Regions from separate parts of the Weizmannia sp. FSL K6-0777 genome, predicted to be linked through region 4. Evidence: riboswitches for the same ligand, from Rfam matches in the RefSeq annotation. Region 4 holds a riboswitch; each other region holds the start of a gene.
The links. A riboswitch is a leader RNA that binds a small molecule or an ion and turns the genes downstream of it on or off. The one in region 4 is predicted to bind S-adenosylmethionine.
Positions count from the first base shown of each region.

Region 1: linked by a shared signal. The riboswitch ahead of NST70_RS14100 (sulfite exporter TauE/SafE family protein) and the one ahead of NST70_RS01555 (phosphoadenylyl-sulfate reductase) in region 4 are both predicted to bind S-adenosylmethionine.
Region 2: linked by a shared signal. The riboswitch ahead of NST70_RS14925 (YezD family protein) and the one ahead of NST70_RS01555 (phosphoadenylyl-sulfate reductase) in region 4 are both predicted to bind S-adenosylmethionine.
Region 3: linked by a shared signal. The riboswitch ahead of NST70_RS13260 (5-methyltetrahydropteroyltriglutamate--homocysteine S-methyltransferase) and the one ahead of NST70_RS01555 (phosphoadenylyl-sulfate reductase) in region 4 are both predicted to bind S-adenosylmethionine.

Region 1 is NZ_CP151971.1:2,922,723-2,926,935, forward strand. It holds gene NST70_RS14095 (amino acid permease) at 1-766, shown strand, start outside; SAM riboswitch class I at 1,177-1,284, shown strand; gene NST70_RS14100 (sulfite exporter TauE/SafE family protein) at 1,439-2,329, shown strand; gene NST70_RS14105 (purine/pyrimidine permease) at 3,562-4,213, shown strand, end outside.
Region 2 is NZ_CP151971.1:3,110,835-3,115,047, forward strand. It holds gene NST70_RS14915 (AEC family transporter) at 1-483, shown strand, start outside; gene NST70_RS14920 (bifunctional GNAT family N-acetyltransferase/carbon-nitrogen hydrolase family protein) at 609-2,153, opposite strand; SAM riboswitch class I at 2,295-2,401, shown strand; gene NST70_RS14925 (YezD family protein) at 2,518-2,697, shown strand; gene ssuE (NADPH-dependent FMN reductase) at 2,786-3,325, opposite strand; gene NST70_RS14935 (ATP-binding cassette domain-containing protein) at 3,346-4,101, opposite strand; gene ssuC (aliphatic sulfonate ABC transporter permease SsuC) at 4,116-4,213, opposite strand, start outside.
Region 3 is NZ_CP151971.1:2,749,672-2,753,884, reverse strand. It holds gene NST70_RS13265 (OFA family MFS transporter) at 171-1,406, shown strand; gene NST70_RS13260 (5-methyltetrahydropteroyltriglutamate--homocysteine S-methyltransferase) at 1,527-2,630, opposite strand; SAM riboswitch class I at 2,771-2,874, opposite strand; gene NST70_RS13255 (Bax inhibitor-1/YccA family protein) at 3,025-3,660, shown strand; gene NST70_RS13250 (hypothetical protein) at 3,683-4,078, opposite strand; gene NST70_RS13245 (ribbon-helix-helix protein, CopG family) at 4,153-4,213, opposite strand, start outside.
Region 4 is NZ_CP151971.1:307,397-311,609, reverse strand. It holds gene NST70_RS01565 (sirohydrochlorin chelatase) at 1-715, opposite strand, end outside; gene cobA (uroporphyrinogen-III C-methyltransferase) at 722-1,480, opposite strand; gene NST70_RS01555 (phosphoadenylyl-sulfate reductase) at 1,877-2,602, opposite strand; SAM riboswitch class I at 2,694-2,798, opposite strand; gene NST70_RS01550 (TIGR04104 family putative zinc finger protein) at 3,124-3,429, opposite strand; gene NST70_RS01545 (glycosyl hydrolase family 28-related protein) at 3,599-4,213, shown strand, end outside.

The DNA.
Region 1 (4,213 bases), 970 kb from region 4:
CTTTTTTCCGAACGGGCTTCACGGTACGTTCAATGCTTTTCTGATCGTTATGTTTTCATACGGCGGGGCGGAACTGATCGGCGTTACCGTTTCGGAAACAAAAGACAGCGAGAAAGTGTTGCCGCGTGTGATTAAACAGACCGTTATTCGTGTCATGCTTTTTTATATTTTGCCAATCCTGGTCATTTGTGGCATTGTCCCGTGGAATCAGGTTTCTTCCGTGGAAAGCCCGTTTGTACAGGTATTCAGCCGCACAGGGATCCCCGCTGCCGCCCATGTGATGAATTTTGTGCTCTTGACGGCCGTTCTTTCTGCCGCCAATTCCGGCATTTATGCCACTTCACGCACACTGTTTAACATGGCACAGTCCGGAGAAGCGCCGCACGCCTTTTTAAAAATTTCCCGGAAAGGCGTCCCGCTCATTAGTATTTTGCTGACCTCACTGTTTATTTTAGCCGGCGTGATTCTGGCCTATCTTACGCCGAATGAGGTCATCAGCTATTTGATGACCATCCCGGGATTTACCGTCGTCCTTGTTTGGATCGCCATCTGCGCAGCCGAACTGCGGCTCCGGAAGTCGTATGCAAAATTGCCTTCCTTCCGTGTAAAAGGGTATCCTTTCATGGTCTGGATTGCGCTGCTTGCACTGGCAGGCATTTTCCTGTCCTTTTTGCTGGGCGGCGGAAACCCGATTGGAATAAGCGTCTGCCTTGCTATTTTAATCGTGCTCGTCGTCCTGTCACTGAGAATCAAAGGAAAGGAATAGGCTCCAGCCGGCTGTGTTGATAAAACCGGTCTTTTGGGCAGGGAGAGGACAGAAATACAACTGCGCGATAAGCGAGCACAAACAAGCGGTGTTGATAAAACCGGTTCCCTTGGCGGTGAGAGGACAGACACGGTGTGCACGGCGTGTCAAACTGCCAGAATGGGCGGCACGCCAACCCGTTTGGACTCTTTTTCGTTTTGTGAAGCAAATGAAAGCGGCCATGATGCCCCGCCTGGTTCTGAACCTGCTTTAAAAAAACCAATCAGCGTAAAGAAAAAAAACTCCCGACAGAGCGTGATCTGATAGGGAGTTTTTTTCTTTATCCCTCCATTCGGATAAATCCGATAAAAAAACTTGCAATAATTATATTGACTTCCATTTATTTTCTGATAAAATTTTAAACAACAAATAACTTATCAAGAGCGACGGAGGGATCTGGCCCGATGAAGTCCGGCAACCTGCAGCGAGCAGCAAGGTGCCAATTCCAGCAAAATGGGTACCATTTTGAAAGATAAGCGCTTATCCTTTACTCGCTGTCTTTCCGTAAAAATGGCGGAAAGTTTTTTATTTCTGCAAGGCCGGCCGTTTGAACCAGGATAGGCCCTGATGCGTATAATTCCTCTACATCAGGATGAATTAAATTTATGAATGAAGAAAGCGAGGAACTTGAACATGCAAAAATTAATTGTCTTAGCACTTGTCGGCCTTGCCGCGCAATTGGTGGATGGATCTCTTGGAATGGGTTACGGGGTGACTTCAACCTCACTTTTGCTAGCTTTCGGGATTGCGCCGGCTGTCGCGTCAGCTTCTGTGCATTTGGCGGAAGTTTTTACAACGGCGGCTTCCGGAGTTTCACATATGAAATTTGGGAATGTCGATAAAGGGATCATTTGGAAACTGGTTGTACCTGGAGCTGTCGGCGCCTTTCTCGGGGCAACCGTGCTTAGCCATCTTCCTGCAAGCACATTAAAACCGTACATTTCTATTTTTCTGATCGCCCTTGGCCTCTATATTCTTACCCGGTTTCTGTTCAATACGCGCGGGGCGTCGAAAGTCAAAAAGCAAACCAGGTCAAACATATTTTTTATCCCACTTGGCTTTGTCGCAGGATTTTTTGATGCAACGGGGGGCGGCGGCTGGGGCCCTATCGCCACACCGGCTTTGCTGTCCAGAAATGACATCGAACCGCGGAAAGTGATCGGCTCGGTGGATACTAGTGAATTTGCTGTATCCTTGGCATCAAGCATCGGTTTCCTCTTATCCCTCGGCGCTATGCAAATTAACTGGATTTGGACGATCGCCCTCATGCTTGGCGGCCTGATCGCCGCGCCGATTGCAGCCTATCTGGTTAAAATTTTACCGGCTCATTTGCTGGCTGTCATTGTCAGCGGCATGATTGTGTTCAGCAACGTGCAAACTTTATTAAAAATGGCGGGCGCCGGTAGCGGCTGGTACGGCGTTACCTATACAGCCATTGCGGCAATATGGGCCATCCTCATTTTCTATACAATCAGAAGACACAAACGGGCAGTTGCCAGCGCCAGCGTAAGCGTCACAGAATAAGGAATGTTTTCGGGCAAGGGATCCATTGCCCGGATTGTTTTTACCCAAACAAATTTTGGCAAAGAATGAACATAGACGCTTCTATTTGAAGGAACAGTGCCTTTTTTGCTCGCTTCCTTAATGTAGAGGCGCTCTATGTTAAGAAACAACGTCTTTTTACCGCGCTTCCTTTACGTAGACGACCTCTATGTTAAGAAACAACATCTTTTTACCGAACTTTCTTAACGTAGACGGCCTCTATGTTAAGGAACAATATAATTTTTTCTCGCTTCCTTAATGTAGACATGCTCTATGTTAAGGAACAATGTCTTTTTACCTCGCTTCCTTAATGTAGACGCACTCTATGTTAAGAAACAACGTCTTTTTTGCTTGCTTCCTTAACGTAGACGGGCTCTATGTTAAGGAACAGCACCTTTTTCGCTCGCTTCCTTTACGTAGACGGGCTCTATGTTAAGGAACAACGCCTTTTGACCTCGCTTCCTTAACGTAGACGGACTCTATGTTAAGGAACAACGTCTTTTTTGCTCGCTTTCTTAACGTAGACGGGCTCTATGTTAAGAAACAACACTTTTTTTGCTCGCTTCCTTAATGTAGACGTGCACTATGTTAAGGAACAATGTCTTTTTACCTCGCTTCCTTTACGTAGACAGCCTCTATGTTAAGAAACAACACCTTTTTTTCTCGCTTTCTTCACGTAGACGTACTCTATGTTAAGGAACAACGCAATTTTCGCTCGCTTCCTTAACGTAGCCGACCTCTATGTTAAGAAACAAAGCTATTTTCGCTCGCTTTCTTAACGTAGACGCGCTCTATGTTAAGAAACAACACCTTTTGACCTCGCTTCCTCAACATAACCGGCCATGCCGCTACCACGTAGCACCAGCAAAAATTATCCATCATAATTTTTTTCGAGATAGCATGCCTAAGTAAAGGCAGCCGCAACTCTTTTAGTGACAAACAAAAAGCGTTCTGCATGAAGATCGCCCAGAAATTTTTTGCGGATCCAAACATAGCTTAGCCCCTGCCACATATATATCATTTAAATAGAGGCAAAAAACATGGCTTAACCCGCGCCCCGTCCGGTTTGCAACCCCTGTTTATGCCGCTATCCGCCATGCCCGCTATCCCTCCCTCGTCCGCAAAGTGTATTATGTTTAAAATGTAAAACCTGTTTTGCTATAATTATATTTACTGGTATTTTCCATTTTTTGAACGGAAAGAACGGTGTGTCTATGAAAACATTGATTTCGTCGCTGCAATGGATGGCATTTATGATCGCCGGGTCGATCGCGGCCCCGATTGCCATTGCGGATGCTTTCCATTTCAGTGCAGGTGAGACTGCCCTGTTTGTGCAGCGGACGCTTTTTGTACTCGGGATCGGCGGCCTTTTGCAAGGAATTTTCGGCCACAGAATGCCCATCAATGAAGGGCCGGCCGGGTTGTGGTGGAGCGTGTTTGCCATTTATGCAGGGCTTGTCGGCAGCTTGTATAGTTCAAGCACTGAATCTCTGCAATATTTGGCAGGCGCACTGATTGTAACCGGCATCTTTTTCTTCCTGCTCGCTTTTACCGGACTTGTGGACCAATTAAATAAACTGTTTACGCCGGTAGTGACATTTATTTATTTGCTGTTGTTGGTGCTGCAGTTGAGCGGCTCTTTTATGAAAGGGATGCTCGGCATTACGGGTGCCCATCAGGAAGTCCGGCCGCTTGTTGCTGTTTTGAGCCTTGTCACCGTATTGCTTACATTCTATTTTGGCCATGTAAAGAAACCGTGGGTCAAGCAATATTCGATCATGCTCGGCTTGATTTGCGGCTGGATTTTGTTCGCGCTTTTCGGTGAAGCACCGGCTATTACATTTGGGGAAAGCTGGTTCTCTCTTC
Region 2 (4,213 bases), 780 kb from region 4:
GTTGCCAACAACGAAAGAACAAATGCGGCATCTTACCTAAAAAAAATGTTTTCATCCATCCCGATGGATACCTATCTGATCATGCTTGCGCTGTCGCTTTTGCATATTACATTGCCGGCAGGCGTGACCACATTTACCGGAATCGTCGGACAGGCAAACGGCTTTCTGGCCATGCTGATGATCGGGATCGGTTTTGAACTCCGGCTTGAAAAAAGCCAGGTTGCGGGCATCTTAAAAGCCGTTATCATCCGTTACGGAATGGCCATCCTGTTTGCAGCATTCTTTTATTTCCTGCTGCCGCTGCCGCTTGAAGTTCGGCTCGTGCTCGTGATTATCGCGTTTGCGCCGATTTCCGCCGTCTGCACGGCATTTACCCAGAAATGCGGCGGCAATGTCGCCATGTCCAGCACGTTTAACTCGTTGTCCATTTTGATCAGCATTGTGTTGATGACCAGCCTGATGGTCGTGCTGAAGATCGCCTGAATCATGAAAAACCGCTTAGAGCTTCCATCCTCTAAGCGGTTTTTTGATGCGGTATCCGGTTTTTCCGAGCAGCCGTTCAGGCACTTGGCGGCTGCCCGGCCGGTCTTGCGTCCAGTCCGTCATGCTCAGGCCTTGGTGTTGATCTTAATCTGATACAAATCCCTTCTCCGGTCGGCCAGTTGCCGGACGGAGCCGCTGTTGCGGTTGCGGCGCAGCTTCTCAAGATCGACATCGCCGACAACGACGGTATCGACATTGGGATCGCATTCCCCGACAATGCCATCGCGGGCAAAACCGAAATCGGAGGGAGAAAAGATCCCGGACTGGGCATACTGGATATCCATGTTTTCCACGTGGGTCAGGTTGCCGACTGTTCCCGCAATACAGGTGTACACCTGGTTTTCAATGGCCCGCGCCTGTGCACAGTAGCGGACGCGCAAATAGGCCTGGCGGTCGTCCGTGCAAAACGGGACAAAAATAATGTTCGCACCGTGGTCGACAGCGACACGGGCCAGCTCCGGAAACTCGATATCATAGCAAATCAGAATCGCAATTTTCCCGCAATCCGTATCAAATACATTGAGTTCGTTTCCTTCCGCGATCCCCCACCATTTCCGCTCATTTGGCGTAATATGGAGTTTGGTCTGCCTCTCAATCGTCCCATCGCGCCGGAACAAAAAAGCGACATTGTAAATGCCCCCGTCTTCTTCCACAAAATGGGACCCGCCGATAATGTTGACATTGTAGCGTACGGCAAGCTCTGTAAACAGTTCAATATATTGGTCTGTGTACCCGGAAAGCCGGCGCACTGCCTGGTCAGGGCGTTTTTCTTCCAGGTAGGACATCAACTGTGTGGTGAAAATTTCCGGAAAAACGGCGAAATCAGAACCGAAATCCGCGGCCACATCGACATAATATTCTACCTGTCTGACAAAATCATCGAAGGAATCAATTTTTTTCATCATATATTGGATCGCTGTAATCCTGACCGGGAACGAAGCATGATAGACACGGCGGGACTTCGGCAAATAATCGACGTTATGCCATTCCATAAGCGTTGCAAATGAAGCGGATGCTGTATCATCCGGCAAATACTGCCTGTTGATCCGCATAATCTGGAACCCTTCAAGCAGCTGGAAGGACAGAACCGGGTCATAAATATTGTGCATCTCGACTTCTTCCACGTATTCGCGCGGGGTCATTTTGTCTTTATATTTGCTGTAATTCGGAATCCGGCCGCCAATGATGATGCTTTGAAGGTTCATTTTCCGGCAAAGCTCTTTCCGTGCCTCATACAAACGGTGCCCGAACTTCATGCGCCGGTATTCCGGGTCGATCATCACTTCAATGCCGTACAGGTTGAGCCCGTGCGGATTATGGTTGGTAATGTAGCCGTTCGCAGTGATCGTATCCCATGTATGCTGGTCTTCGTATTCATCGAAATTGACAATTAAGCTGGAGCAGGAACCGACGATTTTCCCTTCGTATTCCACGCAAAACTGCCCTTCCGGAAAAATCCGGATATGGCTTTCCAGCTGCTCGTGTTTCCACGGCTCCATCCCCGGAAAACATTTTTTCGACAATGCCATAATATCATCAATGTCTTCAAAGCGGATGTTCCGCACCTCGATTTTCTTCTCAAACTTGGATACATCTGTCTCTGGCACAATCTCACACCCTTAACACACTTTTTCTATTATCATACCCTATCCGAATCGGTTTTGCCCGAAAAGCAGCTGAAATGCCGAAAATATAAGTTGACAAATCGGAATAATATTATTTATCATAGTTTTAACAAATTATTTCTATACAGCTTATCAAGAGAGGGGGAGGGACTGGCCCGAGGAAACCTCAGCAACAGATTCTTTTTGGGAATACTGTGCTAATTCCAGCAAGCGCCAAGCTTGGAAGATAAGTTAAGGAGCCTCGCCCTCTTCTTAACTTTTCTTGAAGGGGGCCTTTCTTTTTTGGATCATCCGCATGGCCGGCCGGACCACCACGCACACACGAAATTTATTTTGGGGGGTATGAAAAATGGCTCATATTGATGAAACGAAAGTAGCCCGCATTATGGAATCATTGCAAAAACTGGAGTTTGGAACAGTGGTCATTTCGATCCATGAAGGAAACATCACACAGATCGAAACAACCGAGAAAGTCCGGTTTGCACTGGAAAAGAAAAAAGCGGCACTTCCCAAACAAAAGATGGGATGACGGGCGCCGGCATTCCGGTTATCTCTTTTCCCGTTGTTCGTGCTACACGAATGCCGGCATTTGGATATCGTCCAAATGCCGGATTTGTTTAAGAGTACAGCGGTATGGAAATTTGCGGAAATGCTGTTTTTAAAGCAGCATTCAGGCGGCCAGCCGCTTGCCGGTCGAGTTCATAAAACCCATCCTTTTTTTTCACTTGTTGGTCGAGAATGAACACCCCTTTTTCAATGCAAGTTGTCCCGAGCGAAGCCAAGACCGGTTTCAGGGCGTAATCGAGCGCGAGCAAGTGGCCGAATGTGCCGCCCATGGCGAGCGGCAGCACCTGTTTGCCGGATAAGCCATTTTGCGGCAAAAGATCCAGAAACGTCTTGAGCAGTCCGGAATAAGACGCTTTATAGACCGGTGTCAAAATGATTATCGTATCGCCTTCTTCCACTTTTCTTAATGCCCCGGTGATGGGCGGGCTTTGCCGGGCATGCATTAAATCGCCGGCCGGAAGTTCCCGGATATTGATGAGCTCCGGTTCGTACCCGTGCCCCCTTAACCCGGCCCTGATATAATCACGGATCCCATTTAATCTCGTATACGCAGAAGGGCTCCCGTTCAGCAGTACTATTTTTTCCGCCATATGAATCCCCCATTTCTTCCTTAATTTTTCATTGCATGCAAAACCGGGTGGCCGCTCCCTAAAATGCGGTTTAAAATATGATTGGCCGTTGCTGCAAAGAGGGCGTGGTCCCTTTTCCGCGGATAAGGGAGTTTTACCGGGCAGTCCATCCCAATTTCCCCTTCTTCGATTAACACTACCCGATCGGCAAGGGCGACTGCTTCTTCCACGTCATGTGTCACCAATATGGCCGTAAAATGTTTTTCAAGCCAAAGCGACTGGATCAGCGCATGCATTTCAATCCGGGTTAATGCATCGAGCGCCCCAAGCGGTTCATCGAGGAGAAGGATGTCCGGCTCATGGATTAATGCCCTCGCCAGTGCCACCCTTTGTTTCTGGCCGCCGGATAAAGACGAAGGCCAATCATTTGCACGCCCTTCCAGCCCGACTTTTCCAAGCATTTCAAGTGCCTTGTTCTTCCAGTCGCCCGCAAGGCCAAGCCCGACATTTTGAAGCACGGTTTTCCATGGGAGCAGGCGGCCGTCCTGAAACATCATTTTTGCCGATCCGTTTCTGCCGGATAAAGGCGCCCCGTTTATAAGGATTTTTCCGCCGCTTGCCGCTTCAAGTCCTGAAAGCAGCCTGAGAAGCGTACTTTTGCCGCATCCGCTCCTCCCAACAATCGCAACAAATTCCCCTTTTCTTATTTTTAAATGAAGATGGCGCAGGATGCGATGGCTGCCGAATGATTTCTCCAGCCCCTCAATCTCTACAGCAAACGCCTTTTCTTTCGGCATCGTTTCCTCCTCCTTTATTTTTGATATGACGGGTGCCACTTTAACAATCGTTGTTCTGCGATTTTTGCCAGCCAGTCGGACAGTTTTCCAAGAAGGGCATATAAGACAATAC
Region 3 (4,213 bases), 1.1 Mb from region 4:
ACATATAGCGCGAAAGTTTCAGGAAGCGGTTGATCCTATGCCGTCCATTCCTTTTTGTATACCGTTTATTCCTTTTTAAAGCATTCTCGTTCCGAAAATGCGTTCCCTCCTTATTTTCGTACTATAATTTGAGCTGTAGAAAAGGACAGAAGAAACGGGAGGAACCGGACATGTTAGAACAAAAAGCAAACCGCAGCCTGATTGTATTGGGGACGATGATTGTGCAAATGGGGCTTGGGACGGTTTATACTTGGAGTTTGTTTAACCAGCCGCTTGTTGATAAATTTGGATGGCAATTGAGTGCCGTATCGACGACATTTTCCATTTTAAGCCTGGCACTTGCGGTATCGACATTGTTTGCCACAAAATTACAGGCAAAATGGGGTTTGCGCCGCTTGGTTGCTTTTTCCGGCATTTTGCTTGGCGCAGGATTAATCTTGAGTGCATTTGCACCTACACTTTGGATGCTCTATCTGTTGGCAGGGCTTATCGTTGGTTATGCTGACGGGACAGCTTACATCACGACTTTATCCAATTTAATGAAATGGTTTCCGGATAAAAAAGGCCTCGTTTCAGGCATCTCCGTCGGGGCGTACGGGACTGGCAGCCTGGTATTTAAGTTTATAAACGGTGCCGTCCTCAGTTCGTTTGGCGTCACACAGGCTTTCCTTTGCTGGGGAGTGATTGCGATTGTCATGATCACCGGCGGATCTTTCCTCTTGAAAGAAGCAGAAAATGCAACCACATCCGGTACTGTATCCAAACAACCGGCCGGAAAAGATTTTACCATCAAAGAAATGCTCAAAACGAAACAAGCTTACCTTTTATTCATCGTATTCTTCACTGCATGTATGAGTGGTTTGTATCTGATCAGCCTTGTAAAAGACATTGGCACGAGGCTTGTCGGGCTGGATGTTGCGACGGCCAGCAATGCAGTTGCACTCATTGCCGTTTTTAACACAATCGGACGGCTCATTCTCGGCGGTTTATCAGACCATGTTGGAAGAATGAAAGTGGTATCAGGGACGCTGCTTGCAACGGCCATTGCGGTTTCCGTTTTAAGCTATGCCCACTTAAATTTCGCCTTGTTCTTTATCTGTGTTGCAGCGATTGCTTTCGGTTTCGGCGGAAATGTCACCGTATTTCCGGCTATTATTTCAGACTTCTTCGGTCTGAAAAATCAAAGCGCCAATTATTCAGTGATTTACCAAGGGTTCGGCATCGGCGCATTATCCGGATCGGTCATTGCTTCTCTTCTCGGGGGCTTTATGCCGACATTCCATGCGATCACGATTCTCTGCCTGATCTCTTTTGCGATTACGCTTTTCATTAAATCACCGGCTGAAGAAGCAGCCCGCACACACGGGGTTCGACGGAGTGTTGGTCGTGCCCAGCATTCGCATTAAAGCTGGCTGTGCGCTTCAATTATGAACAAACAGCTTGTATGAAAAGAAAAAGGGATTCGTGCTTGAATCACGGTCCTGACGGATAAAAAACCCGCTGGCTGCCCAGCGGGTTTTTCCGGTTTATCCCCAAATTTTCTTTGCGGTATCCACAATATATTTTACTTTTTCCCACTGCTGTTCTTCTGTTAAAAGATTGCCGTGGTGGGTGGAGGAGAAGCCGCACTGAGTGCTGATGCAAAGCTGTTCGAGCGGTACATACCTGGATGCTTCCTGAATTCGTTTTTTGATCAGTTCCTTATCTTCAAGTTCGCCCTTTTTCGATGTAAAAATGCCAAGCACGACTTTCGGTCCGCCTTCCGGAATGTATTTTAACGGTTCAAATCCGCCGGAACGCTCATCGTCGTATTCAAGGAAAAACCCGTCTACTTTTTCGTTTGCAAAGATTTTCGGGGCAATTTTATCATATGGGCCTTCAAAAGCCCATTTCGACTGGTAGTTGCCGCGGCACAGATGGGTTGTGATGGTCAGGTCATCGGGCTTACCTTCCAGTACGCTGTTAGCTACATGTAAAGCGAGATCAATCAATCTTTCCCTCTTGAGGTCACTGTCTGTAAACGGCAGTTTCGGTGCACACAGGCCGGCAAGATAGACATCATCCAGCTGTAAGTAGCGGCAGCCGGCATCATAAAAAGCTTTGATCGCATCCCGGTAAGTTTGGATAATATCATTTGTGTATTCTTCAAGATCCGGGTAAATGTCTTCATTGCGGATCCCGGCATTGAAAAACTGATTCGGGCTTGGAATGGTCATTTTCGCAATCGCCCTGTCCCCGGCGATTTCTTTCAGCGCAATAAAATCTTTTATGTGCGGATGGTCCGGGTTAAAGGAGATTTTTCCGGTTACCCGGACGTCATAAGCTTCTGTTTCAATGCCAACAAACCGGTATCCATGGTTCGGTACATACCCTTCCACCCCGTTCAAATGCTCCATGAAATCCGTATGCCAGAATCTTCGCCGGAATTCCCCGTCCGTTACTGCTTCAAGGCCGGCTTCAAGTTGTTTGTCGACAAGCCGGCGGATTTCTTCATTTTCAATTGCACGCAAGTCTTCCGCCGAAATGGTGCCCGCTGCAAATTTTTCCCGCGCATCGTGCAGCCGGGCCGGGCGCAAAAAACTTCCGACAATGTCTGCTCTGTACGGCGCTTTTGTTAATGTTTTTGTCATCATGATTCCCTCTTTCTGCATATTTTTTTAAACAGCTGCTGTGCGCAGAAAGAAATTGCTTTTAACTGCATAGGCCCATCAAAAAAAAACCTCTTCGGCAATAAGAAGAGGTTTGGATTGCAAAATAGAACCGTCCGCTCTTCTTATCTTCAAGCAATTGCTTTCTGGAATTGGCACAGTTCTTTAAAAAAAGACCGCTGCCGAGGCTTCAAAGGGCCAGTCCCTCCACCTCTCTGGATAAGAATTTTAAATATTATTTGGTTTAAATACACTTTAAATGTTTCGCCCATTTTTGTCAAGGGCACTCGCATTATTTTTTAAAATGGGACGGAAAGATTGAAATCAGGGGCGATGTGAAAATATAATAGTACTAAGAAAAACAAGGAGGGGTTTTATGGAGGCTGTACAATCAAGGCCTGTGTTCCAGAAAGTGCTTGGCGTCTTTGCTGTTTCACTGCTGTTTGCAACCGCGGGTTTATATACGGGAAGATTTATTCCGCCTGCGCTCATGATGCCGCTGATGGTCGCGGAAATTGTAATGGTCATTGCCGCTTTCTGGTTAAGGAGGAAAAAGAGCGTCGGGTATATGTTCGTTTATGCCTTCACCTTTATTTCCGGCATTACGACATATCCGATTGTGGCTTATTATGCATCCCAGGCTGGTGCTGAAGTCGTGCTGCTCGCTTTTGGTTCCACGTTCGGCATTTTTGCCGTGATGGGTGTCATTGGGGCCGTTACCAAAAGGGATCTTGGCTTTTTAAGCACCGCATTGCTTGTCGCATTGCTGGCATTGATCTTCATCGGAATATTCAGCATTTTTAGTCCGCTAACCTCAACCGGGATGCTCGCGTATTCCTTCATTGGCGCGATTGTTTTTTCCCTGTATGTGGTTTTTGACTTTAACCAAATGAAGCACCATGGCATTTCCGAGGAAATGGTCCCGCTTCTGGCTTTAAGCCTGTACCTTGATTTTATCAACCTGTTTATTTACATTTTGCAAATTCTCGGCATTTTGGGAAGCGACGATTAAGAAAAAAAGAAAACGCCCGCCATTAACCGGCAGGCGTTTTCTTTTTCACATGTTGGATGTCAAACAAAACAATACGGTCTTTTTGCTCCCATTCGGGGATGCGCGCTTCCCATGCTGCCCGGACCATTTGTGCCAAATGCTGCTGCGCATCCGGCCCCATCAGCGATAAAAACAGCGCTTTCCGGTGGAGATGCTCTTTTCCATCGAGCGTCTGGATCGCATTTTCGCCAAACAACGTTTTTTGAATACGTTTCGGCACAGCCCCGTTTCGTTTGAATTTTTCCGGGTCATAAAACATTTTGACTGCTTCCTCGCCACTGATGCACACCGCTTTTTGCCCGAGCAGACGGGTTTCGAACAAAATTGCATGATAATCGTCCGTCCGGTTTTTAACGGCTTTCCGAAAGAAGTCTCCCATCCTCAAGGAATGTAAAGGTGCGAATCGCACCAATGAGTAGGTGGGAGATGAATTTCGGTTGGCTTTAGCCAAAGTTATTTTTCCAATCCTTTTCTCAACAATTCTAAGATTGCGGCTGTTCTAGTTGGAATCCCA
Region 4 (4,213 bases):
CTTCTTTTGCCCGAACGGCCAATGCGTCCGCCATATCCGGATGGCAGCCGAGGTACCGTGCCAGCCGGATATCATATCCTTCCCGCTGCAGCATGCCCACTTTCTTTTCCAGCGACCGGACGAGCACGCCGGTAAACCAAAGATAAGGGGCCACAACTACCGGGTGCCCGGTTGCGGTCAGCTCCTTCAGCGCATCATCAAAACGAGGCTCAAGCACTGCCAAATAAGCCGTTTTGATCTGTTCTGTCCCCAATTGCGCACGCAACCCGGCAGCAATTTTTGCAAAATCGTACAGTGTTTCCGGGTTGCGGCTGCCGCGTCCAACAATCAGAATCTCAGCACCCGGAGGCATGCCGGTTTCCATAATATTTTCCGCCAGAATCCCGATGATCCGGTCCCCGACACCGAGCGGGCGGCCGTACGTAAACACAATATGCGGATAACGTTGTTTCGCTTCCCGAATCGCACGCGGGATATCCTCATAATAATGCCCGGCACTCAGCAGCAATACCGGCACAACGGCAATGCGCCCTGCGCCACCCCGGACAAGCGCATCAATCCCTGCCGCAATATCCGGTTCCGCAATTTCCAGATAGCAAATTTCCTGGAGATCCGCATCCACCTGCGCCATTGCTTGCCGGATCGTCGCTGTTGCTTCCCGGGCGGTTTCAGGCACACGGCTGCCATGGCTGACATATAAAACGCCTTGTTTCATACCCGTTCACCCGGTACAGGCCGGAGCAGCAGAAAGCTGTTCAAACCATTTTAACTCTTCGCGCAGTTTTACCACTTCTCCGATGATCAAAAGCGATGGGTTGCGCAGCCCAGCCGCCTTTTCACTTAAATTTCCAAGCGTGCTGACCGCGGTTTCCTGTTTTTCAGTCGTGCCCCAGCGGATTAGTGCAGCCGGCATGTCCGGCGATTTGCCGTGCTTTATCAGTTGCGCACAGATGAGTGGCAGATTTTTCACGCCCATATAAATGCAAAGTGTATCAATTCCCGCATATTTGGACCAATACGCATCAAGATCTTCGCCTTTTTTCGTGACGCCCGCGATAAAAGCAACGGATGTACTGAGCCCGCGGTGGGTGAGCGGAATGCCGGCATAGGCGGGCACAGCGGAACCGGCTGTAATTCCCGGCACGATTTCAAACGGAATATGTTTTTGCACCAGGACTTCCGCTTCCTCCCCGCCTCTACCGAATATAAACGGATCACCGCCTTTTAAACGGACAACCGTTTTGCCTTGGTTAGCAAATTTCACAAGCAGGTGGTTGATCATATCCTGCGTCATCGTATGGGCATCCGGTTTTTTCCCGCAGTAGACAAGTTCTGCATCCGGCCTTGCCTCTTTTAACAGATCCGGATTCACCAGCCGGTCATATAAAATGACATCCGCTTCCCGGATCAGGCGCAATCCTTTCACTGTAATCAGCTCCGGATCGCCGGGTCCTGCCCCGACTAAATATACTTTTCTCATTTCTTCACCTGCTTTAAACTTAATCGGACTCGTTGTTTCGGTTGATGCGAGCACTTGAACGATCCTAGTCTGGATTGGCTACAAGCGGGCACCTGAAAAAGCTGGCTGCTTTTGCCGCTAGAGCTTGCTGAACGGGTCCAATTCTGCGTTTGTACCCAATTTATCAGCAAGCTCCATCTCAAAATATAAAAGAATCCATCTTCGAAAATGCGATTTTGTCTTCTCTATACGCTGAATCAGCTTCCAAGTGCAATTTTTTCCCTGGTTTTTTCATAAAACCGATTTGCCTTTAATTGCCGCATCCTTACCAAATCTAGGAATTTTATAAAATGAACGAAATCTTGTCATGCAGACTGATGCTTACTCTTATTACCTATGTCATTTTATATAGCAGCCTTATTTTTTCTGAACCGTATGCAGCCCGCACTCGGTTTTATTAAAGCCCGCCCATCTTCCCGCTCTTGAGTCGCTGTTTCCGACAGCACGTGTGCACGGGAAGCAGCCGATGCTCGGATATCCCTGGTCGTGCAATTCGTTATATGGAAGATTGTTAGACCGGATATAGTTCCAAACATCATCCCATGTCCAATGAATCAACGGGCAAATTTTAATCGAATGGAACCTTTCATCCTTATTGACAAAATTCGTTTTCGCCCTTGTCGGCGATTGCTCCCGTCGTAAGCCGGATATCCAGGCCACAGCTCCCTGCAGCGTTTCTTCAAGCGGCTTGATTTTCCGGATATAACAGCATTGGTCCGGATCCCTTTTCCAAAGGGCAGATCCGTATTGCGCCGCCTGTTCATCAAGCGTAAGCGACGGTTTTTTCATTTGTATATTTAAAGCCGGATATTTCTTTTTCACTTTTTCAATCAATTCGTAAGTCTGCGGAAAGTGCAGGTCGGTATCCAAAAATACGATATCCGCATCTTCTCTGACTTTCGAAATGAGATCAATCAGCACCATTCCTTCTGCGCCGAAACTGCACGCATATACCACTGATTTGCCGTACGTGCCATATGCCCACTGCAAAATTTCCAATGCGCCCTTCGTTTCATCTTCCGGCACGAACGCTGCGAACGGATCCGACGTAAACTGTTCATATGTGAGCCGCGTTTGCTCCACTCTATTCCCTTCTTTCTTATTCGATTACTAAGGATTAAACGACAAAAATCTTCTTACCCTGAAGTAAGAAGATATCCATTCCCGGGAAATCTTCTTATCTTTCAGGCCACCACCTGCAGGAATTGGCACAGTGCCCGTTTCCGGACCTGCTGCCGAGGCTTCACAGGGCCCTTCCCTCCACCTCTCTTGATAAGAAAATAACAACATATAAGCTTGAAGTTTATTGTATACCTTCTTATGCTATTCGTCAACGAAAAATTCTGATAAAGAAAATCAGGCCCATTTTCATGAAAGATGTTATATGTCCGTTTTTGATCCTCATTGAACGGAAAAAGTTTCCAACCAACCCTTCATTTTTTGGCTAGCTTCCTTGGGCTTTTCTTCAAAATTTTGCTTCTGTACCAGATTGGTCATTCATCTTTAAACTTGCGGATGTCCTCAGTCGTACCAGGCTCAAATCTGCGCTCCATCACCACCCGGATTTCTGCAGCATCTTTTTAAAAAGGAGCAACAGCTACCTTTTACCATAGAGGTCTTTCCTTATTATCAAACGAATAAACATAAGGCATCGTAAGAATCAAACAAACCCAAATAATGACGATTAGTGTTATGAATGCAACTTTTGGAATGCCCAATATCATCAGTCCAAATGATACGAAAAGGCAAAGTAGAGAAAGATAACCAACTTTATTTCGAAACTTCATACTTGGATATAACTTGGCTGTACAATTTGGACATTCCATGGTTTGGTCAAACTTCCATAGTCTCTTAAAAATATAAATCCACTTAAATTGATGGTTACAATTCAAACATTTTGGCAGGCTCATTAAATTTCACCTTCCTTTTCATTGATTCTAACATAAAATTCAATTTATTTTTTATATTAACAACTATGGTTTGGAAAAGTCTTCTTTTTCAGTGCGTTTTCCAACCTGCGGGGGTAAACTACATATATCAATTGACACAGACTGAATGAAGGCAAAGCGAGGTGGAAAAATGATTCATTTGGACAAGCATCATGACCCCTGGACAAACGGCATACTGCTGCGCCAACTTTCACGCAGGACAGTCCAGCCGGGTACCCTGATCCGGGAGAATGAAGCACTTTTTCAACAGTACTGTCAGCCGGAATTTCACAAACCGTTTTCCCTTTCACGGTTGCTGCTGAACCGGCGATATCCGGTTGAACCGTATAAAACGCTTGCAGATCAGAACGGCCTCGTGTACCCGGAATGGAAAACGATATTGGATCAAGCGTACAGCCGTCTGCTGGCTGTGGCATCCCGTACAGTCAATGTGGCAGATTACGGTGCGGTCGGCGATGGAAAAACCGACTGCACAGCGGCTTTCCAAAAAGCATTGGGAAACGGCCGGGTGAAAGTGATCGTACCGAATGGTGTTTTTCTAGTAAAGGGGCTTAAGCTGCCTTCATGGACATGCCTTTGCGGCAGCGGAAAAGGCGTAACCATCATCAAACTCCATCCGCATGCACCGAAAAAAACGCGTCTCATCCAAAATGCCCATTTTCATCGTGGCAATCACCATATATCGGTGGAGGGGCTCACGCTCGATTGGAATGTCGAAAGGCTCGGGCAAGAGGAAAGAACGGCG